DNA from 2 places in the Mesorhizobium sp. CCNWLY176 genome. Region 2 is predicted to be linked to the other one. Evidence: riboswitches for the same ligand, from Rfam matches in the RefSeq annotation. Region 2 holds a riboswitch; the other holds the start of a gene.
The links. Region 2 has a riboswitch for thiamine pyrophosphate ahead of thiB (thiamine ABC transporter substrate binding subunit). Riboswitches for the same ligand answer to the same signal wherever they lie in the genome.

Region 1 (11,753 bases), on a different contig from region 2:
CAACTCAGTTCCATTTGCCTTGCCCAGGCGAATGGCGATGTCATCGAGCGCCCGGCCGGCTGCCATGCGTTCGAGCCAGCCGCTGCGATCGTCGCCGGGATCGTCCATGTCGGCGCAGGCCCAACCGAAGGAACAGGCCCCACCCCGCGCACCGGCGACGATCCGGCCATTGGCGAGAACCGCTGAGCCGATGCCCGTGCCAATCGCCAGCAGGATGGCGTCGGAGGTACCGCGTGCCGCACCCGCAGCGCTCTCGGCCAGCAGAGATATCTGGGCATCGTTGCCGAGCCCGATCTGCAGATCCGGGAACAGTGCCGCGATGTCGAGACCGTCCAGATAGGGTAGATTGGGAATCCAGCGACATTGCGTATTCTCGACCAGACCCGGCACGGCAAGGCCAATCGCCGTCACATCCCCCACCTCCGCCCGCAACGCCGCGAGGCGGCCGGTGAAGTCAGCGAGGCTGGCCGGTGCTTGCTCCCTTGTGAGATCGCGCAGCGATGTGGGATCGCCGCTGGAAACCGCTGCGCGCAGCTGCGTTCCGCCGAGATCGATGGCAAGCACCTGCGTCATCGACCAAGCCTCGCAGCGTGCGGTTTAAAGGTCTGAAACCCTGCCCTCATGAGCGGCCTGACTTTCCGATGATGCGATTTCCCATTTCTTTTGCGCCGGCCTTGTGCGTTTACATAGATCATGTTGTTATAACGTCATGAAGACTTGCAGGCAAGATGATTTCCGAATGCTGCCGCTCAAGGGCGAAGACCGCAGGTTAGCCAGATTTTCTGGTCGCAGATCACCGGATCTGTTCCCCACCGGCCAACCGAAACCACCGCGAACACCTCCCCTTGCAGATATGAATATGACGTTATAACCTCTTGTCAAAGAATGCTACCCGGGAACATAATCAGATCAGTTGGAGGACCTATTTCATGAGACTCGTCTGGACGATCAAATACGCGCTCGCTGCCGGCATCATGGCGCTGCCGACAGCGGCTTTTGCCGAAGCAGTCAAAATCTCCTACCTCACCCATTGGGCGCCCGAGACCGTTGCCCTTCTGGAAGAGGCAGCGACGGAATATGCCAAGACCAATCCTGATGTGGCGGTGACCGTCAGGGCGGTCCCGTTCGGCGATCTCCTGACCACGCTGCGCTCGCAAGGCGGCGGCGCGGACGGCGCGACCATTGCCGGCATCTACGATCTGTGGCTGCCCGAACTCGCGCGCGACAAACTGGTGACGCCTGCACCTGAAACGGTCGCAACCGAGGTGAAAGGCGCCTGGCCAGCGGGTGTCGTTTCGGCGGCAAGTGTCGGCGGCACGCTTTACGGCATCCCCAACGAGATCGACGTTTACGCACTCAACTACAACAAGGCGCTGTTTGCAGAAGCAGGCATTTCAGGCCCACCCAAGACCTGGGACGAATTCAAGGACGCCGCTGCCAAACTGACCAAGAAGGACGCCGGCCAGCAGGGCTTCGGCATGATCAACTCCTGGGCGGCAGGCGTCGTGCATCCGTTCTCCTCGCTTCTCGTCTCCAACGGTGGCGATCTCGTCACCGACGGTAAGCCGATGCTTGATAGCAAGGCTGCCGGTGAGACGTTCCAGCTTTACGAAGACCTGATCAAGGCCGGGTCCACCGATCCGGCAATGGCCACCGCCGACGCGAATACGACCGGGCCGTTCCTCGACAATTTCGTCTCCGGCAAGACCGGCATGATCATCATGGCCAACTGGTGGGAAAGTGCGCTGAAGACGGGCATGGGCAACAAGTTCTCCAACATCGCCACCGCGCCCATTCCGGTCGGCCCGAACGGCGACAAACCGCGCTCCATCTCCTATTCGTGGATGACGGTGGTCAATGCCGGTGCCGGCGAGGCCGAGCAGAAAGCGGCCTGGGATTTCCTTGCCTGGCTGAACGGCGCGAAATCGGGACCGAACGGCTCATCGGCAATGGCCAACATCCTGATGTCGATGGGTATCCTGCCCTCACGCACCTCCGACGTGGATGCGTTCAAGGACAAGCTCGGCTCCGAGTTCCTCTCCGGCTATGTCAGCGTGCTGGCAGACGCCAAGCCGTTCCCGGTGGTGCTTGGCGGCCAGGAGTTCAGCGAATCCCTGCAACAGACGATCGAGGCGCTGCAATACGGCCAGGTTTCAGCCAAGGATGCGCAGGCGAACGCACAGACCGACGCAGTCTCCATCCTGGAACGCGCCGCAAAATAACCGGTCGGCCCGGGCAAGCGGGAGCCGTCTACCGATGGCTCCCGCAGCATTTACGCAGCATTTACAAGGCAGCTTCATGACTACTTCCTATCGCGGCTCCGTGTGGGTGATGCTCACCCCGGCCGTTGCCCTTATCGGCGTATTCATCTTGCTGCCGATGGCGCTTACAATCTGGCTGTCTTTGCAGGACTGGTCGACACAGACCGGATTCCAGACCGCGCGCTTTGTCGGGCTCGACAATTTCCTTGAGATTTTCGGCCCGACCTCGATCGGCCGCGACTTCAAGGGCGCTTTCGTCAACACGGCAATCTACACGGCCTTGTCCGTTATACTGATCCTGCCGCTTTCCGTCGGGCTCGGACTGCTCGTCTACCAGCGCAATGTTGCAGGCGGCAATTTCCTGCGCGCCGTTCTGTTCTCGACCTATATGGTGCCGATGATCGCGGTAGCCCTCGTCTGGTCGAAGCTCTATTCGCCGAGCGAAGGCCCGTTCAACCAGATGCTTGGCTGGATTGGGCTTGGGGGCCAGCCATGGCTTTCCTCACCTGGAACGGCGTTGATATCCATTGTCTTCCTCAATGTCTGGCAGCAGGTCGGATATTTCACCGTGCTGGTCATCGCAGGCCTGACGCAGATCCCGCGTAGCCTCTATGAAGCCGCCTGGATCGACGGGGCCGAACCCCATCAGCAGTTTTATGCGATCACCCTACCGCTGCTACGCCGCACACTGCTGTTCAGCGCGGTGATTGCCGTCATCAATGCCGTGCAGGTTTTCGAGCCGGTAGCGCTGATCACCCAGGGCGGTCCGGTCGGCTCGACCAATGTGCTGACCTACCATATCCGCCGGGTCGGCATCGAGCGCGCGCAAGGCGGCTTGGGGTCTGCCATGGCGGTAACGTTGATGCTGTCGCTGATCATCGTGATCTTCGCCCTGTTCGCCTTTGCCAGACGGAAGGACGAAGAATGACTGCCACGACCAATCAGGCGCCGACGCGGGGGCTGATTTTCCGCAGGGTGCGGCCTACGGGCGGCGACGTGATTGTTGCGACGCTAATGCTGGTCGTGGTCGTCGCATCGGCCTTTCCGCTTGTCTGGATGGTGCTTTCAAGCTTCAAGACGACTGCCGAAACCATGCAGGTGCCACCCGTCTGGCTGCCGCGCTCCCCGAGCTTCGATGCCTATGACAAGGTTGCCGGTGTCATCAATGTCGGCCGCTCGATGTGGAATTCGCTCGTCATTGCTTCGGTGACGACCGCCGGCATCCTGCTGACCAGCCTGATGGCAGGCTATGCCTTCGCCAAATACCGTTTTCGGGGCAGCAACCTTCTCTTTGCACTGCTGATCGCCACGATGTTCCTGCCGCCCATCGTGACCCTCATTCCGCTCTATCGGATCGTCGGTTCGCTCGGGTTGAATGCGAGTCTAGGCGGCGTAATCCTGCCCAACCTTGCCAACGCTTTCGGCATCTTCCTGATGCGCCAGTTCATTGCCGGCGTTCCCGACGACCTGATCGATGCGGCACGGGTCGATGGCGCGTCAGAACTGCGCATTCTCTTCAGCATCGTCGCCCCAAGCGTGATCCCGGCAATCGCAGCACTGGCGCTGTTTGCCTTCGTCTATCACTGGAACAGCTATCTCTGGCCTTTGACCGTGCTTCAGGGCAACAGCGATCAGTATCCGATCGTCATCAGCCTGAGCCGGCTCCTGAGCTACAACCGTGGCGCCATGAACACCGGCCTCGTCATGGCCGGGGCGACGCTTGCTGTACTTCCGCCGCTTGTCCTGTTCGTCTTCCTGCAACGCTTCTTCGTCGACAGCATCGTCGGCTCCGGCGTAAAGGGCTGAAGGAAGGCTTACTGACGTGCGTCGATCAGGCTGCGTCGGCCGGCTTTTCCTTCTTCCGGTTCTTTTTTACCTCCAGAAGGATTTGACGCGCGGCCTCGGCCTCGCCTTTGCTTAGCCCGGCAAGAAGCCGATCGGCGAAAACAACCGGCTCATCCAGTTCGTTGTCCCAAACGGTCCACAGATCGGTTGGCTCCAGGACAAGTTCAAAGCGCTGTTTCATATTGGGCTCCAAGAGAGCGCCTCAAAGGCGAGGCACCCATGGAGCGTGCGTGATTCTGCTCAACGAAAAATTAGCAAAATCAATAAGATAAGATTAGAATTTTAATGATTGCTGATAAAGTTTATCAGTATTTGCTATCGTTATGGCGCTCAGCCGGCGGCTCGAAGCGCATTCCTTTTCGGAGGATTTACAGCAGCATTCCAGCCGCGAGAACTGCACCCAATATTGCGATCGCAATCAAAACCCATGCGGCGATCTGCAGGCGCCTATGTCGGCGCACCTTGGTGCCGGTCCAATCGTAAGGGGATTCGTAGTTCATCGTTCCGATCTTTCGATCAGCACCAGTCAACGAACATTGCCCGTCGACCGGTGCTGAAATGCGCACTCAATACACAGCGCTCGAAGAAAGATGCCGGACGTATGGTTAAGAACCTCTGAACAAAGCCGTCAGCCCGCGTGCAGTCCACCGAACTGCACAACGCAGAACAATTCAGCGGTTGACAACTCCCGGCAAATTCATCCACCCTTGAGCCTCACCAGGGGAGTCCCGACAAGGGGCTGAGATACTGCTGGCTCTCGCAGCGCAGTGACCCGTTGAACCTGATCCAGTTCATACTGGCGTAGGGACGGTGCGGAAGCTTCGCGGGTCGCAGACCCAAGCAGAATTATTCCGGGCAGATTCCCGGATTCGGCAGGCGAAGCCTCTCTATCCTCCTTTCGGCATAGGACTGGGTCTCCAATGCGACCAAGCAAAGGAGGTCCATATGAATGCCTTGACCCCAACCGTGACCGTCGGCGAACTGCCGGCGTCTCGCAAGATCCACAAACCCGGTGTTATCCATCCCGACCTGCGTGTTCCCCTGCGCGAAATTTCAGTGCATCCGAGCGCGGGCGAACCGCCAGTGACGGTCTATGACCCTTCCGGCCCCTACACCGACGCGAGTGTTACGACCAATATCGAGGGAGGCCTTACGCGCCTTCGCGAAGACTGGATCGTCGCGCGTGGCGATGTCGAGCGCTACGAAGGCCGCGTCATAAAACCGGGAGACAACGGCTTTGTTTCCGGAAATCGGCTGACGCCGGAATTTCCGGTGCGCAACCAGCCTTTGAAGGCAAAGGGCGGCCGTGCGGTCACCCAGCTTGCCTATGCCCGCGCCGGCATCATCACCCCTGAAATGGAGTTCGTCGCCATTCGCGAGAATCTCGGACGCGATAGGGCGTATGCGGCTCTGGAGCGCGACGGCGAAAGTTTCGGAGCGGCGATCCCCGACTATGTCACACCGGAATTCGTGCGCGACGAGGTTGCACGCGGTAGGGCGATCATCCCCTCCAACATCAATCATCCGGAAAGCGAGCCGATGATCATCGGCCGCAATTTCCTGGTCAAGATCAACGCCAATATCGGCAATTCTGCCGTTACCTCGTCCATGGCCGAGGAGGTCGAAAAGATGGTGTGGGCGATCCGCTGGGGTGCCGACACGGTGATGGACCTGTCCACCGGCCGCAACATCCACAACATCCGCGAATGGATTATCCGCAATTCACCCGTGCCGATCGGCACCGTTCCGCTCTATCAGGCGCTGGAGAAGGTGAGCGGCATCGCCGAAGACCTGACCTGGGAGGTCTACCGCGACACGCTGATCGAGCAGGCCGAGCAAGGGGTCGACTATTTCACCATCCATGCCGGCGTGCGGCTGCCCTACATTCCGCTGACCGTCAATCGCGTCACCGGCATCGTCAGCCGCGGCGGGTCGATCATGGCCAAATGGTGCCTTCACCACCACAGGGAAAGCTTCCTCTACGAGCATTTCGAGGAAATCTGCGACATCTGCCGCGCATATGACGTCGCCTTTTCACTCGGCGATGGCCTGCGCCCCGGCTCCATCGCCGACGCCAACGATGCCGCGCAATTCGCCGAACTGGAGACACTTGGCGAACTGACGCAGATCGCCTGGGCGAAGGATTGCCAGGTGATGATCGAGGGCCCCGGCCATGTGCCGATGCACAAGATCAAGGAGAACATGGACAAGCAGCTTGCCGTCTGCGGCGAGGCCCCCTTTTACACGCTTGGACCGCTCACCACCGACATCGCGCCCGGCTACGATCACATCACCTCCGGCATCGGTGCAGCCATGATCGGCTGGTTCGGCACGGCGATGCTCTGCTATGTCACGCCGAAGGAACATCTTGGCCTGCCCGATCGCGACGACGTCAAGACAGGCGTCATCACCTACAAGATCGCAGCCCACGCCGCCGATCTCGCCAAGGGGCATCCAGCGGCAAAGATCCGCGACGATGCTTTGTCGCGGGCGCGTTTCGAGTTCCGCTGGGAGGACCAGTTCAATCTCTCGCTCGATCCCGAGACGGCGCGGTCCTTCCACGACCAGACGCTGCCCAAGGAGGCGCACAAGGTCGCGCATTTCTGCTCTATGTGCGGGCCGAAATTCTGTTCGATGCGCATCTCGCATGACATCCGCGCTGAAGCGCAGAAGGAAGGCATGGCGGCGATGGCAGCGAAATATCGCCAGGGCGGCGACCTCTATATGCCTGTCGATGAAGCCGAAAAACCTACCGTCGAAGCGGCGCCGGTGCCATGAAAGCGCTGGTCAAGGGGGCCGGCGTTGCCGGCCTCACTGCCGCCTACGAGTTTGCGATGCGGGGGGCGATCGTTACCGTCGTCGACCCGCGCTGCGACATGACGCGCACCGCATCGTGGTTCGCCGGCGGCATGTTGGCACCCGACTGTGAGCGCGAGAGCGCGGAGCAGATCGTCCAGGATCTCGGCCTCGATGCCGCCGACTGGTGGGAAACAGTTTTGCCGGGCCATGTCACCCGTGCCGGCACGCTGGTTGTGGCTGCGGGCCGCGATACCAGCGAATTGGCCCGCTTCGCCTCCCGCTCGAACGGCTTCCAGACTTTGGGCGACGAAGAGATCAGCACGCTGGAGCCCGATCTTGGCGGTCGTTATCGCCTGGCGCTGCATTTTGTCCGTGAAGCACATCTCGACCCGCGCGCGGCACTCACAGAGCTTCGCGACAGGCTGGAGCGAAAAGGCGTGTCGTTCGTCGAAAGCGAACCTGGGTGGACGAAGCGTTTCGACGTCACCATCGACTGCACAGGCGTGGCAAGGGCAAAGGCCGATCCGCAACTTCGTGGCGTGCGCGGTGAAATGCTCATCCTTCACACGCCGGATGTTTCGCTGTCGCGTCCCATCCGGCTGCTGCATCCGCGCTTTCCCGTCTATGTCGTCCCGCGTGACGATCACCGCTTCATGGTCGGCGCGACAATGATCGAAAGCGATGCCACCGGGCCGATCACGGCGCGCTCGATGATGGAACTGTTGAACGCCGCCTACACCGTCCATCCCGCTTTTGCGGAAGCCGAGATCGTTGAGAGCGGGGTCGGCATCCGCCCGGCCTTTCCCGACAATCTGCCGCGCGTGACGCGCAACGGTGACGTCATCCACATCAACGGGCTTTATCGCCATGGCTTCCTGCTGGCACCGGCCATGGCGCGGCAAGCCGCCGACCTGGCCTTTAGCCAAAACACGACAACGGAGCGCAACCATGAAGCTTGTCATTAATGGCGAGGTGCAGGAGGTGGCGGCCGACACTCTGGCAGCGCTGATGGCTGAACTCGACTACGCGGGGAACTGGCTGGCGACGGCCCGTAACGGCGAAGTCGTTCCGGTAGCGGAACGACAACTTTGCCGGCTGGCGGATGGCGACCGCATCGAAATCCTTTCGCCTATGAAAGGAGGCTAAGCGATGCTTTCCCTTTACGGAACCGAAATGTCCTCACGGCTCCTGCTTGGCACGGCACAGTACCCTTCGCCCACGATATTGGGTGACGCCATCAAAGCCTCGCGAGCGGAAATCGTCACCGTCTCGTTGCGGCGCGAGGCGGCAGGCGGCAGGACAGGCGAAAAATTCTGGTCGCTGATCCAGTCGCTCGGCGTTCGCGTGCTTCCCAATACCGCAGGCTGCCATTCGGTCAAGGAGGCGGTCACCACGGCAAAAATGGCGCGTGAGGTCTTTTCAACCAACTGGATCAAGCTCGAGGTGATCGGCAACCACGACACGCTGCAGCCGGACGTTTTTGGCCTGGTCGAAGCCGCGCGTATCCTTGCCGCTGATGGCTTCCAAGTATTTCCCTACACCACGGACGATCTCGTAGTAGCAGAGCGCCTACTTGAAGCAGGCTGCAAAATCCTGATGCCATGGTGCGCGCCTATCGGCTCGGCGCGCGGGCCACAAAATGTCGAGGCCTTGCGCAGCCTGCGGGGTCATTTTCCCGATACGCCGCTCATCGTCGACGCCGGCATCGGCCGGCCATCTCACGCAGCAACCGTCATGGAGCTCGGTTTCGACGCCGTGCTTCTCAATACGGCTGTGGCCAAGGCAGGCGATCCCATCGGCATGGCAACCGCTTTCGCCAAGGCGATCGAGGCCGGGCGCGCTGCATTCCTCGCCGGCATGCTCGAACCGCGCGACATGGCCGTTCCTTCGACCCCCCTCATTGGCAAGGCCGTATTCTCGTGAAGCTCGATCCTTTCTATCTCATCGTCGACAGCGCCAGCTGGATCGAGCGGCTGGTGCCACTCGGCGTCAAACTCGTACAGCTCCGCATCAAGGACATGGAAGAGCCTGCCCTGCGGCGTGAAATTCGTGTCGCCAAAACCATCTGTGCAAGGCATGGGTGCCAGCTCATCGTCAACGACTACTGGCAATTGGCGATCGAGGAAGGCTGCGATTTCGTCCATCTCGGGCAGGAAGATCTAGCCACCGCCAACCTTGCGGCTATCAGGCGAGCGAGCATCAGGTTCGGCCTGAGTACGCATGATAATATCGAACTCGAAACAGCGCTGGCCGCCGCCCCGGACTATATCGCGCTCGGCCCGATCTATCCGACGATCCTGAAAGCCATGAAATGGGCGCCGCAGGGGCTCGACCGCATCGCCGAGTGGAAGACCCGCGTTGGGGACCTTCCACTCGTCGCTATCGGCGGCCTGAATATTGAGAGAATCGATGGGGCGTTCGCTCACGACGCCGATAGTGCCGCGGTCGTCACCGACATTACGCGCAATTCTGATCCCGAGGCGCGCACCCGCGAATGGATCGCGGCGACCGCGCGATGGCGCTGAAAGGCGATCCGCATGTCCTGATCGTCGCCGGCTCCGATTCCTCAGGCGGCGCCGGCATCGCGCGCGATATTGAAGCGGTTTCTGCGGTCGGGTTGCGTACCTGCCTTGCGGTTACCGCCGTGACCGTCCAGATGCATCACTCGGTCGACCACATCGAATACATTGCCCCCGATCTCGTGGCTGCGCAGATGCGCGCCGCGCTGGTGTCCAACACAATCGCTGCAATCAAGGTGGGAATGCTCGGCATGATGGGAACCGTCGAAGCCGTCGCCTCCGTATTGTTGGAGCACCCATCCGTCCCGGTGGTTCTCGATCCTGTTCTGGCTTCCTCCTCAGGACGGTTGCTTCTGGCGCAAGAAGCCATAGACACCATGAAAACCGACCTCATGCCGCTTTGCCGGCTCGTCACGCCGAACTTGCCCGAGCTTGCCATTCTCGCCGGCACGCTGCGTGCCGGCGATGAGTCGGAAGCGTTCGATCAGGGCCGCTCACTGCTCAATTCAGGTTTGCGAGCCGTACTGATCAAGGGCGGTCATTCCGCGGGGCCGAATTCGACTGATATCCTGCTGTGCCCCGGTAAAAACCCGATCCGCTTCGACGCCCCCCGCCTGGCCGGAGAGATGCGTGGGACCGGCTGCATGCTCGCCAGCGCGATTGCCGCGCATCTGGCGCGTGGCAAAGCGCTCGAAGACTGCGTTCGCAGCGCAAAACGCTACGTCTTCGACCGCTATCGTCAGCTCGCCTGATCGACAGGTTCGGACCCAAGCCCGTTTACCGCTTCGTCATGGCAGCCGAAGCGGCCTTCCCCATCGTCATTTACGGGCAACGATTCCCGGGCAGATTTTTGTAGGTACGCAGGTCAAAAACTGCCAAGGATACGAACATGGTGGCCATCAGTGCGAATCTGGGCCGCGGTTGGGAGATCAGGACGGGACAAGACAGCCAGGCGATGAAAGAGACCGAAAGACCCCACGAGCGTCACGCCATCGCCGCCGACCTTATCGCCGTTCTGGTCGCCGTCACGAATGGCCAGCCTTCGGTTCTGACCATCCAGCAGGCCAGCGCCCTGCCCTCGGGTCCGTTCGAACTCAGCCACCGCTCGCTGCAATCGGGACTGCGGGACTGGGTCGAACAGCAGACCGGCCATCCGCTCGGCTATATCGAGCAGCTCTATACTTTTGCCGACCGCGACCGGACCGGCGGCGAGCGCACGCAGCGCGTCATCTCGATCAGCTATCTCGGCCTGACCCGTGAGGACCAGGCGGACGGTGCGAAACAATCCGGCTGGCGCAGCTGGTACGATTATTTTCCATGGGAAGATCACCGCGCCGGGCCGCCATCGATCCTGTCCGAAGTTCTGGCGCCCCGCCTCCGGCTTTGGGCCGACGAAGCAGACGATGTGGAAACACGCCGCGACCGCTGGCAGCGCGCGAGCATTGCCTTCGGCCTGGACGATCGCGGCTGGAACGAGGAATTCGTTCTGCAGCGCTACGAGCTACTGTTTGAGGCCGCTCTCGTCGAGGAAGCGCTGCGCGGACGCAAAAGCAGCAACGCGCAACTCATCGCCGGCCGGTCGATGATCGCCGACCACAGGCGCATTCTCGCAACCGGCATTGCGCGGCTGCGAACCAAGATCAAATACCGTCCGGTCGTGTTCGAACTGATGCCGCCTGTGTTCACGTTGTTGCAATTGCAACGCGCCGTCGAGGCGCTGGCCGGACTGCTCGTTCACAAGCAGAACTTCCGCCGCCTCATCGAACAGCAGGACCTTGTCGAGGAGACAGGCGAGACGACCTCCGACACCGGCGGGCGTCCGGCCAAGCTGTTTCGCTTTCGTCACGCCGTGCTGGCGGAACAAACCGTCGCAGGAACAAAATTGCCCCTTTCGCGGACTTGACAATCCTTATGCTCAAGGTAAGCATATGCCTATCTTATACTCACTTAGAGCATAATAAGGGTGGAAAATGTCCGGCATGTCGCTTACCTCAGCCTCGCTCTACGACCGGGTTCAGCGGGTCATTCCGCCGATGGAATGGCCGGTCTTTTCGGACGACATAGACGCTATCATTGCGCTCAAGCGCGAGCGCAATGCCGTCATCCTGGCGCATAATTATCAGACCCCGGAAATCTTCCATTGCGTCGCCGACATCGTCGGCGACAGTCTGGCGCTGGCCCGCAAGGCCATGACGGTCGAGGCCGACGTGATTGTTCTTGCCGGCGTGCATTTCATGGCCGAGACGGCCAAGCTGCTCAATCCGGGCAAGACGGTGCTGATCCCCGATATGGCGGCCGGCTGTTCGCTGGCCGACTCGATTACGCCCGA
Region 2 (11,753 bases):
ACGCTGGAGTTTCTTCCAGCACCCCTCATCCGTCTTGGCGCTGCGCGCCAATCCACCTTCTCCCACAAGGGGAGAAGGAAGCGGCGGCTTCATTCACCGATCCGAAACGATCTTCACCTTGTCGCCGGCCGACACGGTGGCGCCGGGCGCAAGGCCGTTGAGCACCCTGAACAGGTCGAGCTTGCGGTCGACGCCGATCATGCCGGCAGCCAGCGTGCCCATTGTCTGCCCGGGCTTGACGGTAACGACGCGGATGCGCAGTGGCTTGAGCGCTGCCTTTTCCGCCTCGCTCAGGACATGGAAACTGCCACCGACCGATCGCGCCACGGCGTCGAGCGAATTGCCGGCCAGCGGTGCTGCCGTCAGCAGGCGATAGACCTGGCCGTTGGCGCGGATGACGGTGACGTCGAATTGCCAGCCGTCGGCCCGCGCCTGGGCGACTGCCGCCTCATTGCCGTTGATGGTCTCGGTGCGCACGCTTGAATCCACCAGTCCGGCAACCCAGCCGCTGCGCAGATAGTCGGTCAGCGACATTTTCGGCTCGATGGTCACGCCGTCGAAGCGGATTGCCATGTCGCCGGGGCCGGTCGCGGTGACGGCTGCTGCCGTATTGTCGATGGCAAAGCCTGCGGGGACCGAGAACGACACGCCAAGACGCGGATGCATGAACGTGTTGCCGCGCACATAGCCTTCTTCCGGCGTGTCGCCGAACAAAAGTCCGTCGATGCCGGCAAGGAAGGAATCGCGATCCTTGACCCCGGTGCCGGGAGGGCCGATCAGGCGGGCATGGCGCTGCGCCAGTTCGATGCGCTGCGGCGTGTTGGGATGGCTGGCCAGGAAGTCGAGGCTTGGATCGGTCGCGCCGCTGATCGAGCGAAAATCGCTGTAGGCGGCCATGGATTGCAGGAAGCGGCCGGCGGCATAGGGATCGAAGCCGGCCTGTCCAATCGCCTTGATGCCGATGGCGTCAGCTTCCAGCTCCTGGTTGCGCGAGAACTGGGCGAGCCGGAGCTTGCCGCGGATCAGCGCCACCTTGGCTGTCTGGCTTTCGCCGAGAACGTCGGTGACGACCTTGTTGGCCAGAACCTCCTCGGCTTCCTTCTGCTGGCGCTGAAGTCCGTGATTGGCGGTCACATGGCCCATTTCATGGGCGATGACGGCGGCAAGCTCGGAGGAATCGTTGGCGAGCGCCAGAAGCCCGCGCGTCACATAGAGATAGCCGCCGGGCAGCGCGAAGGCGTTGACGTTGGGCGAATTGAGGATGGTGATGCGATAGGTCTGGGTCGGGTTGGCCGAAACCGTGGTCAGGCTGCCGACGACCTTGGCGACCATGCGCTCGAGCTTCGGATCGGAATATTCGCCGCCATAGGTCGCCAGAATGCGCGGATGCTGGCTCTTGGCGAGCTCGGCCAGCCGGTTGTTGCGCGAAACGCTGTCGACGGTGACCGGGTTGTCGGACGGGCGGAAAGCAGATTCCGTGATGTTGTCGCCGGTCAGCGCCTGGCAGCCGGCCAACAGCGCCAGAAAAGCCACGGCAAAGCCGAAGCGCGCTGCAGGGCGCACCGGCGAGAGCATCTCTCTGGCTGTGATCCGGCAGGTCGACAGAACGGCTTCCTTTCGTCGGGCAATGACTGCCATCAACGGCAGCCCAGTGTTACGCGGACCTAGCCATACTCTTCCTGGCAAAACAAGAATGCGGATAAGCCCCTGAAACTGCTCTGGCCGCAAATTATGTCCGCTTCCGGGCGATTCAGTCGAATCGCTACGCGCCAGCATCAAAACCAATATAGTCCCGGAACGCCGCAGGTCCATCTTTGGTGAAGAATGTAACGGTTTCACCCGTTGCTGCCACCGTTCCTCGGTCGAGAAACACCATGTTTCCGCCGATTCTGCGAGCATCCTCGGGTTGATGTGTCACGAAAACCACAGTCATGCCGCGTTCGGCCTGAAGCGCCTTAACCAGATCGACCATGTCTTCGCGCAAGGCGGGCCCAAGGGAAGCAAAAGGCTCGTCGAGAAGCAGCACCGGACGGTCACGCACCAGCACGCGGGCCAGCGCGACGCGCTGGCGTTCGCCGCCGGAAAGCTCGCGCGGCAGGCGTTTTGGCTTGTCGCCAAGGCCAGTGCGGTCAAGCGCTTCGGCTATGGCGGCACGGTCAGTTTCCGTGAGGCGCAGGGCCGGCGAACGGCCGAGGCCGACATTCTGCTCGACCGTCAGATGGGCGAAGAGATTGTTCTCCTGGAATACCATGGAGACCGGCCGGTCTGACGGCGGCGTAGCGGTCACGTCGATGCCCCCGATCAGCACGCGGCCCGAGCGTGGCAATTCGAAGCCGGCTATCAAATTGAGCAAGGTCGATTTGCCGGCGCCGCTTGGCCCCATCACCGTGGTGATCGCGGCCGGCTCGATCGCAAGGTCGAAATCGACGCCTGTCTCGCCATAGCTGAAGGCGACCTTGTCCAGCCTGATGCCGGCGCCTGTCCTGTCGGTCATTGCGAAGCATCCTTTCCGAGCCGGTCGGCGACGAGCATCAGCACGAGGCAGAGAAGGCCGAGCATCAGGGCGAGCCCGGCGGCGTCGGCGGTACGATAGCTGCCCATGCGGGCGAGCAGAAGATAGGGCAGCGTCTGCACGGAATCGCTGCCGAACAGCGCGATGACGCCGAGATCGCCAAGCGACAGCGCCGTGGCGAAGGCAAAGGCGGTGGAGAGCGGCCGGCGCAAAACGGGCCAGTCGACCAGTTTCAGGCGATTCCACCCGCTGATGCCAAGCTGGGCGCAGAGGCGCTCGTGCCGCTCGCTGGCGGCGTCATAGGCCGGGCGTATGGCGCGTATGGCGAAGGGCATCGCCATCACCGCATTGACGGTGACGACCATGATCGGCGCAACAGTGAAGACATCGCCGGTGTGGCGCAGCAGCACGAACCAACCAGCGCCGATGACGATGGGCGGCACCACCAGCACGAAGCCGGCGCCGGTGTCGGTCATGCGCTCCAGGAAGGTCTTTTCGCCGGCCCCGCGCCGCAGCGCCAGCGCGCGTCGCGCCATGATCAGCGACAGCGCCAGCATCGCCGACAGGCAGGCGGAAAGCGTTGCCAGCACGAGGCTGGTGATCGTCGCCTGCCGCACCGTGCTTTCGCCAGCGAGGCGGAAAAGATCGGCATCGAGTCCGGCAAGCACGGTCGCCAGCATCGGCCCGGCGACGAAGGCGAGTGCTGCGATGAGAAGGATCGCGTTGAGGGCGGTTTCGCCGCAACCGGCAGAGATATAGCGGCGCTGCGTCACCGACAAATTGGCGTCGCCGGTGGTGTTTGCGCCAAGCCGCATCAGCGCGAAGACGACGGCCATGGTGAGCGCGATCTGCAAGAGCGTCAGCGCTACCGCGCGGGCGGGATCGAAGTCGAAGCGCAGCGACTGGTAGATCGCGACTTCCAGCGTGGTGGCGCGCGGGCCGCCGCCCAGCGTCAGCACGATGGTGAAGGATGTGATGCACAGCATGAACACCAGACCCGCGATCCCCGGCAGGCTGGCCCGCAAGGCCGGCCATTCGATCAGGCGGAAAGCCGGCCTTGCGCCCATGCCGAGCTGGCTTGCCAGCCGCCACTGGTCTGCCGGCACCGTGTTCAGGGCTTCCAGAAAGAGACGCGTCGCCAGCGGCAGGTTGAAGAAGACATGCGCGACCAGAATGCCCGACAGGCCGTAGATGCCGGGCCAATCGCCGCCGCCGATGGTCGAGAACAGGCCGGAGAAATAGCCGGCGCGGCCATAGAGAGCGAGAACGCCAAGCGCCACGACGATGGCCGGCAACGCCAGCGGCACGGCGAACAGGCGCAGGATCAGGTTGCGACCGGGAAATGTTGGATGCCGGGAGAGGGCGCGCGCGACGAAGATCGCGGGGATGATGGAGAGCGCGGTCGAAAGAAGCGCCTGCCACAGCGTAAAGCGGGCGACGCGGAAGAGGTAGGAATCGAAGGCGGCGACGGCGCCGGACGTATCGCGCGCGCCTTCGAGGATCAGGCCGAGGAATGCCCCGCCGATGAGGATGGCTATCGCGGCGAGGGCGATGATGCCGGCGGTGATGCGCGAGTCTGCGGGGTGGGCGGGGTGCATCCTGTGTTTACGCCGAGCGCGCCGTTGATCTGGCAACAGGAGATGCTTGTCGAGATTTGTGTTCTACGTTGCCCCCCTCTGGCCTGCCGGCCATCTCCCCCACAGGTGGGGAGATCAGCAGCTTCGATGTTCCGCTTTTTCTGCTACGCTGACGATTGGCGAAAGCCAAGCGGCCAGCTGATCTCCCCACTTGTGGGGGAGATGGCCGGCAGGCCAGAGGGGGGCAACGTAGAGCGCTCATCTTCCGATCATTCTTTGAGTATTACTTGCTCATAACCCCCAACCACTCGTCCACCCAGGCCTTGCGGTTGGCTGCCACGTCTTCGGCGCTGATCTGCAAGGACTTGGCCGGCTTTACGAGCTTGTCGAAGGCGGGGTTGAGCGGCTTGTCGGTCTTGCCGGCGGGGAACATCCAGTTGGTTTCGGGAATGGCGTCCTGGAAGCCGGGACCCGTCATGAATTCCATGAATTTCTTGGCCAGCGGGTTCTTCGCGCCGGTGGTGGTGATGCCGGCGACCTCGACCTGCAGATAGTGGCCCTCCTCGAAGGCGGCCGCCTGATACTTTTCGCTGCTTTCGGCGATCATGTGGTAGGCCGGCGAGGTGGTGTAGGACAGCACCATCGGCGCTTCGCCCTTGGTGAACAGGCCGTAGGCCTCGCTCCAGCCCGGCGTCACCGTCAGCACGCGGTTCTTCAGCTTGGCCCAGGCTTCCGGCGCCTTGTCGCCATAGACCGCCTTGACCCAGAGCAGCAGGCCGAGGCCCGGCGTCGAGGTGCGTGGGTCCTGTATGGCGATTTTTTCGGACGGGTCGCCCTCGACCAGTTCCTTCAGGCTTTTCGGCGGGTTCTTGAGTTTCTCGGTGTCGTAGACGACGGCGAAATAGCCGTAGTCGAAGGGCACGAAGGTGTCGTCCGTCCAGCCGCCCGGCACCTTGATGCTGGCGAGATCGATGCCGGATGGCGAAAACAGCCCAGTGGCCTTGGCCTCGGCGGTGAGGTTGGTGTCGAGGCCGAGCACGACGTCGGCCTTGGTCGAAGCGCCTTCCAGCTTGACGCGGTTGAGCAGCGCCACCCCGTCGGCCACCGAGACGAACTCGACATCGCAGCCGCACTCAGCCTCGAAGGCCTTTTCCACCTGCGGGCCCGGGCCCCATTCGGCGGTGAAGCTCTCATAGGTGTAGACGGTAAGTTTTTCAGCGGCGAGCGCCGGCAGGGCGGCAGCCACGGCAAGAGTGGAAACAAGCGAGAATAGCAGCGTGCGCATCGGCGCCTCCTTCATATGCGTTGAAAGGGAATTTGAAGCGCCGGGCGTCCGAAGCATCTAATCCCTCCGCCGGTACAAACCGGATCAGGTTCAGCGGGTTGGCCGGGTTTCCCCTTTGCCTCTCAGCCGGCTCACGAAAAATCGTGTCCGGCACCCCGTTAGAGCGGGATCAGACATAGGACCAAGCGAAGAGGCGCGCAAGCGGTAGTTTCGGGCTGCGCGGCGCATTGGCGGCTTCCCGTATGGCCGCGCGGCGTGATAGAGGCGAGCCACCATGAGCCGATTTTTTATCCTGCTTGGCGGCGAACTCGTCCGGACGCCCCGCATCGACGCGCAACTCGAAGGCAGCCGCATCATCGCGGCCGATGCCGGCATCGGCCATGCGGCGATGCTTGGCGTGACGCCGGAGCTATGGGTCGGTGATTTCGACTCGGTGCCCGAAAACCTGCCCGAAAGCTACGCCGCGATCCCGCGCGAGACCTTTCCGGCGGAAAAGGATAATACCGACGGCGAGCTGGCGATCGCGGCAGCGCTCAAGCGTGGCGCGACTTCGCTGGTGCTGGCTGGCGCCTTCGGCGGCCCGCGGGCCGACCATGCCTTCCTGCACCTGGCGCTGGCTCTGAGGTTGGCCGAGCAAGGCACGCAGACGATGCTGACCAGCGGCGCGCAGGAAGGTCACCCGCTACTGCCGGGCACGACCGATTTCGACTATGCCGACGGCACGCTGTTTTCGGTGCTCGGCTTTTCCGAGCTTTCGGGCCTCACCGAACAGGGCGCGAAGTGGCCGCTCGACAATGTCGAGGTCGCCTTCGGCTCCTCGCTGACGCTCTCCAACGAGGTGCGCGGCAGCCTGCGCATCACGCTCGAACGTGGCCGCGCGCTGCTGCTCGCCCATCCTTATCCTCTTCCGGAACACTGAAAAGACATGGCGCCACCGCTTCTCAATCTCGACGGTATCCGGCTGACCTTTGGCGGCACGCCGCTGCTCGACGGTGCCGCCCTGTCGGCCTCGGCGGGCGAGCGTATCGCGCTGGTCGGCCGCAACGGCTCAGGCAAGTCGACGCTGCTCAAGATCGCTGCCGGCCTGATCGAGCCGCAGGACGGCGAGGTGTTCCGCCAGCCTTCCGCGACCATCCGCTATCTGCCGCAGATGCCCGACATGGAAGGTTTTGCGACTGTCCGCGCCTATGTCGAGGCCGGTCTTGGGCCGGCTGATGATCCCTACCGCGCCACCTACCTGATGGAGCATCTCGGCCTGACCGGCGAGGAGCGCCCCGACGATCTTTCCGGCGGCGAAGCGCGGCGTGCGGCTCTGGCCCGCGTGATGGCGCCGGAGCCCGACATCCTGCTGCTCGACGAGCCGACCAACCATCTCGACCTGCAGGTGATCGAATGGCTGGAAGACGAGCTCAACCGCTCGTCCTCGGCGCTGGTCGTCATTTCGCACGACCGGCGCTTTCTCGAGCGCGTATCGCGCGCCACGGTCTGGCTCGATCGCGGCCAGACGCGCAAGCTGGACAAGGGGTTCGCGCATTTCGAGGAATGGCGCGACACCATCCTCGAGGAAGAAGAGCGCGAACAGCATAAGCTTGGCCGCCAGATCGTGCGCGAGGAGCACTGGCTGCGCTATGGCGTGACGGCGCGGCGCAAGCGCAACATGCGCCGGCTGGGCGAGCTCCAGACCATGCGCCAGCGCTTTCGTGGCCACAAGGGTGCGGAGGGTGTCGCGACCATGGTGGCGAGCGATGCCGCAGAATCCGGCAAGCTGGTCATCGAGGCCAAGAACATCGAGAAGAGCTTTGGCGACCTCAGTGTGGTCAAGGGTTTTTCGACGCGCATTCAGCGCGGCGACCGCATCGGCCTTGTCGGGCCGAACGGCGCCGGCAAGACGACGCTGCTGAAGATGCTGACCGGAGAGCTGAAGCCGGATTCCGGTTCGGTGCGGCTCGGCACCAATCTGGAGATTGCCACCCTCGACCAGAAGCGCGAGGCGGTCGATCCGCAGGAAACGCTTGGGCATTATCTCACCGACGGGCGCGGCGACAACCTCGTCATCAATGGCGAGGAGCGCCACGTCGTCTCCTACATGAAAGACTTCCTGTTCAAGCCGGAGCAGGCGCGCACGCCGGTGCGCGAGCTTTCCGGCGGCGAGCGGGCGCGGCTTATATTGGCGCGGGTACTGGCGCGTCCGTCCAACCTTCTGGTGCTGGACGAGCCGACCAACGATCTCGACATGGAAACGCTGGAACTGCTGCAGGAACTCGTCGCCGGTTTTGCCGGCACCGTCATCCTCGTCAGCCACGATCGCGACTTCCTCGACCGCACCGTCACCAGCATCATCGCGCCGGACGGCGAGGGGCGCTGGATCGAATATGCCGGCGGCTATGCCGATATGCTGGCCCAGCGCGGCGGCACGCGGCTGAACGATCGCCGTGCCGTGCAGAAGCAGGCCGGCGATGCACCGCGCGCCGAGAGCACGCCGGAAGCGCCGAAGGGACCGGCGAAGAAACTGTCCTTCAAGCAGAAATTCGCGCTGGAAAGCCTGCCGGGAAAGATGGCTGCGGTGTCTGCCTCAATCTCGACGCTGGAAAACAACATCGCCGATCCTGCCTTCTACGAACGCGACCCGAAGGGGTTCCAGAAAACCATCGCCGCCCTCGACAAGGAGCGCGCGACGCTGGTTTCGATGGAAGAGGAATGGCTTGAGCTCGAGATGCTGAGGGAAGAGTTGGAGGGGTGAGGAGCGGTCGGCCGCAAGGCCGATCAATCGACAACGATTTGTCGATTGAAGCGACGAACGGTGAGAGCCCGGTCTGCGAAGCAGATTGAAACGTCCAGTGGACGTTTCAAAGGGCATCGAACGCCCGAAGGGCCGAAGAGCCCTAGCGGAGGGCCGGGAGGCGTTTCATCGAGGAGCGCTGTGCCCCTGCGACGCCGCGATTGTATGCGGCACGCCTTCTTCCCGTAAACGGCAGGGCGATCGTGTATGAACACCCCCACCCCTAACCCCTCCCCACAAGGGGGAGGGGGATCTGGTTACGCCTGAGCGAGGCGCCAATCATTGATGGTGTCGTGCGGCATGGCAGCCGCAAAATTCCCTCCCCCTTGTGGGGAGGGTTAGGGTGGGGGTGCTTCATAAGGCGGCGTGATCGCAGTTTATACGCGATTGCCTTGCTGTTCGCGGGGAGAAGAAGCCCCCGCGACCTTTGCTCCATCCCTATTCAGGATAACCCAATCACCCGCTGCGGGCAGCGTCCCAGGCTTTCATCGCCTCGTCGAAGGCCTTCTGGCCGGGAATGCCCTTTTCCATGGTGAACAGGGCGCGGCGGCCGGATTTGTAGACAATCGGCACGTCGATCCAGCTCTGGCGGCGCAGCAGGGCCATGTTGGCGTCCATCTCCTGCTTGCCGTCGTTGAGCGCGACGAGGAAGAAGCCGTCGGCGATCTTGGCCGGAATGCCGATCAGCGGGCTGCCGGCTTCCTGTTCAGATCCCTTCATCGACACGCGCAGGATGTTTTCGATGCCGCCGCCCTCGAAGCCGTCGGGCGTCAGGAAGATGACCTCGATGATGTGGCTCGCCGGCAGCGTCTGGTCCGCGTTGCGGCGGATGGTCATGCGCAACTGCAGATCCTTGCCGGGAATGGTCGCCTCGGCGCGGATCGCCGGCTCAGGCGGCAGGTCGCCGCCCGGCGATTCCTGCACCACCGACCAGACGATGCTGCCCGGTTCGGCCGAACCTTCGGCGACGTTGGTGCGTTCCTCGTAGAAGATCGCGCGCTGCCCGACGGCAACGCCAGGCTGGGCAGCCGGCGCGCCGGGGGCGGCAGGTGTCTGGCCTTGCGCGGCAGGTGGCGCTGCCGGGTCCGTGGTTGCACCAGGTGCTGCGGGGGCGGGCGTCTCCGGCGGCTGGGTAACGGCGGCGACGGAGGTTCCCTCGCCGATGGCGGCAGGTCCGCCGGCGGGGCCGGGATCGATCTCGGAGCCGTCGGCGTTCAGGCGCTGGGTGAATTTGGGCTCGCTGTCTGTGCCGCCATTGGCCGGTGGCGGTGCCGCGGGCGAGGGTTGCTCCCCGGCCGGCGGATTGGCAGCGGTGTTGGTCTCGGGCTTTGCCGGGCTCGTTGCCGGTGGTGTCACCGAAGGCGTCGTCGTCGCCGTCTTGCTTCCGTTCATGCCGAACAGGCTGGCGAAGGCATCCTTGTTGAGCCAGACGCCGTAGCCGCCACCAGCGATCACGGCAAGGGCGATCACAGCCGCTATGAGCCCGCCATAGCCGCGCTTGCGGGTTTCGTTTTCCCGCTCGTCGGTTTGAATGTCGTCGTCGTCATTTTCTGGACCGAACACGTCTTCCCGGACAGGGGCTTCGCTTCGGGCCGGCGCTGCGGTAGGAGGCGGCGCCACGACCGGCGTGGTTTTTGGCCACAATTCACCCTTGGGGGCAGGCTCGGCCTTGGGTTCCATTCTGGGCGCAGGGTTGAATGCAGCCGGTGCGGGCGCTGCCGGCACGGGTGGCTTCGGCGCGCTGTCGGCCTTGAATGTATTGTCGAAACGCGGCTTTGGCGGCTCGGTCTTCTGGCGCTCGATGGAGGCGAAGACGTTTTCCAGCTCTTCCAGCGGATCGCTGCTGATTTTCGGACCGGGACGCGGCGGATATTCCTTCTCCACCGCCTCGATGGCATCTTCCAGCGCGCGCTTCTGGCGGTCGACGACGGCCTGCGGCGGCGGCGGGTTTATCGCCGCGAGCTTCGCGGCAATTGTTCCGCGGGCCTTGTCGTAGACCTTCTGGCGCAGTTCGGGCGTAGCTTCGCTCAACCCATCCAGCGTCTTTTTCAGAACCGCAACGAAATCTGCCATGCTTTGTCGACCTGTGGTTTCCTTCCCGCCTAGCCGCAAAGCGGCGGGAAGGGGCAAAATTAGTCTTGAAAGGGATCGGTCACAAGTATTGTGTCGTCCCGCTCAGGGCTGGTTGAAAGAAGCGCCACCGGCGCGCCGATCAGTTCTTCTATATACCGAACATACTTAACAGCCTGTGCCGGCAGATCGTTCCAGCTGCGTGCGCCGGCTGTGGTTCCCTTCCAGCCTTCCAGCGTCTCGTAGACCGGCACGACGCGCGCCTGCGCGCCCTGGCTCGCCGGCAGATAGTCGATCGCCTCGCCGTCCAGCGTGTAGCCGGTGCAGACCTTGATCTCGTCGAGGCCGTCGAGCACGTCGAGCTTGGTCAGCGCGATGCCGTTGATGCCGTTGACGGCGACAGCCTGGCGCACCAGCACGGCGTCGAACCAGCCGCAGCGGCGCTTGCGCCCGGTGACGGTGCCGAATTCATGGCCTTTCGTGCCGAGGAATTCGCCGACTTCATTGTCCTGCTCGGTCGGGAACGGGCCTTCGCCGACTCGGGTCGTGTAGGCCTTGGTGATGCCGAGCACATAGCCGATCGCGCCGGGGCCGACGCCCGAGCCGGGCGATGCCTGGCCGGCAACAGTGTTGGACGAGGTGACGAAGGGATAGGTACCGTGGTCGATATCGAGCAGCGTGCCCTGCGCGCCTTCGAACAGGATGCGCGCGCCGGCGCGGCGCTTGTCGTCGAGGATTTTCCAGACCCGGTCCATATAGGGCAGGATCGCGTCGGCAACGGAGGTCAGCTCCTGCATGATCGTCTCATGCGCAACTTCGGGATGACCGAGCCCGCGGCGCAGCGCATTGTGATGCGTCAGCAGCCGGTCGACCTTCAGGGGCAGTGTATCCAAATCAGCCAAGTCCATCACCCGCACGGCGCGGCGGCCGACCTTGTCTTCATAGGCAGGGCCGATGCCGCGGCGGGTCGTTCCGATTTTCGTTCCGGAATTGGAGGCCGCGTCTTCGCGGAATCCGTCGAGTTCCCGGTGGAGGGAAAGAATAAGCGCCGTGTTTTCGGCTATTTTCAGGCGTTCGGGCGTTACTTCCACGCCCAATGCGCGCAATTTCTCCGCTTCGGCGACGAAGGCGTGTGGATCGAAGACCACGCCGTTGCCGATGACCGAGAGCTTGCCGTCGCGCACGATGCCGGAAGGAAGCAGCGACAGCTTGTAGACCTTGCCGTCGACGACGAGCGTGTGGCCGGCATTGTGGCCGCCCTGGAATCGCACCACGACATCGGCGCGTTCCGACAGCCAGTCGACGATCTTGCCCTTGCCTTCGTCGCCCCATTGCGAGCCGACGACAACCACATTGGCCATGTTTTCTTCCCTTCCAGCGCCGCGAAGCAGGCGGCGAACACGTAAAAATGACAGGCCTCTATAGCGTCAAGCGTTTTGGAAGGCGACCATTCTTTGCACGGTTTCTCGGTAGTTGTGGGTAATCAGGCACAACAATTTCCGCGTTTGGCGCTGTTTACCTGAACTTGCA

Region 1: another riboswitch for thiamine pyrophosphate. It lies ahead of thiC (phosphomethylpyrimidine synthase ThiC); the one in region 2 lies ahead of thiB (thiamine ABC transporter substrate binding subunit).

The regions. Positions count from the first base shown of each region.
Region 1 is NZ_JBBBDZ010000004.1:280,828-292,580, forward strand. Features, by position in the region: gene WBQ96_RS08995 (ROK family protein) at 1-573, opposite strand, end outside; gene WBQ96_RS09000 (extracellular solute-binding protein) at 930-2,222, shown strand; gene WBQ96_RS09005 (carbohydrate ABC transporter permease) at 2,299-3,189, shown strand; gene WBQ96_RS09010 (carbohydrate ABC transporter permease) at 3,186-4,067, shown strand; gene WBQ96_RS09015 (hypothetical protein) at 4,093-4,287, opposite strand; TPP riboswitch at 4,816-4,932, shown strand; gene thiC (phosphomethylpyrimidine synthase ThiC) at 5,052-6,884, shown strand; gene thiO (glycine oxidase ThiO) at 6,881-7,870, shown strand; gene thiS (sulfur carrier protein ThiS) at 7,854-8,051, shown strand; gene WBQ96_RS09035 (thiazole synthase) at 8,055-8,828, shown strand; gene WBQ96_RS09040 (thiamine phosphate synthase) at 8,825-9,430, shown strand; gene WBQ96_RS09045 (hydroxymethylpyrimidine/phosphomethylpyrimidine kinase) at 9,421-10,176, shown strand; gene WBQ96_RS09050 (NUDIX hydrolase) at 10,380-11,327, shown strand; gene nadA (quinolinate synthase NadA) at 11,395-11,753, shown strand, end outside.
Region 2 is NZ_JBBBDZ010000005.1:180,355-192,107, forward strand. Features, by position in the region: gene WBQ96_RS10575 (M48 family metalloprotease) at 94-1,575, opposite strand; gene thiQ (thiamine ABC transporter ATP-binding protein) at 1,763-2,494, opposite strand; gene thiP (thiamine/thiamine pyrophosphate ABC transporter permease) at 2,491-4,110, opposite strand; gene thiB (thiamine ABC transporter substrate binding subunit) at 4,373-5,374, opposite strand; TPP riboswitch at 5,419-5,542, opposite strand; gene WBQ96_RS10595 (thiamine diphosphokinase) at 5,649-6,293, shown strand; gene WBQ96_RS10600 (ABC-F family ATP-binding cassette domain-containing protein) at 6,300-8,114, shown strand; gene WBQ96_RS10605 (hypothetical protein) at 8,610-10,226, opposite strand; gene WBQ96_RS10610 (adenylosuccinate synthase) at 10,286-11,584, opposite strand.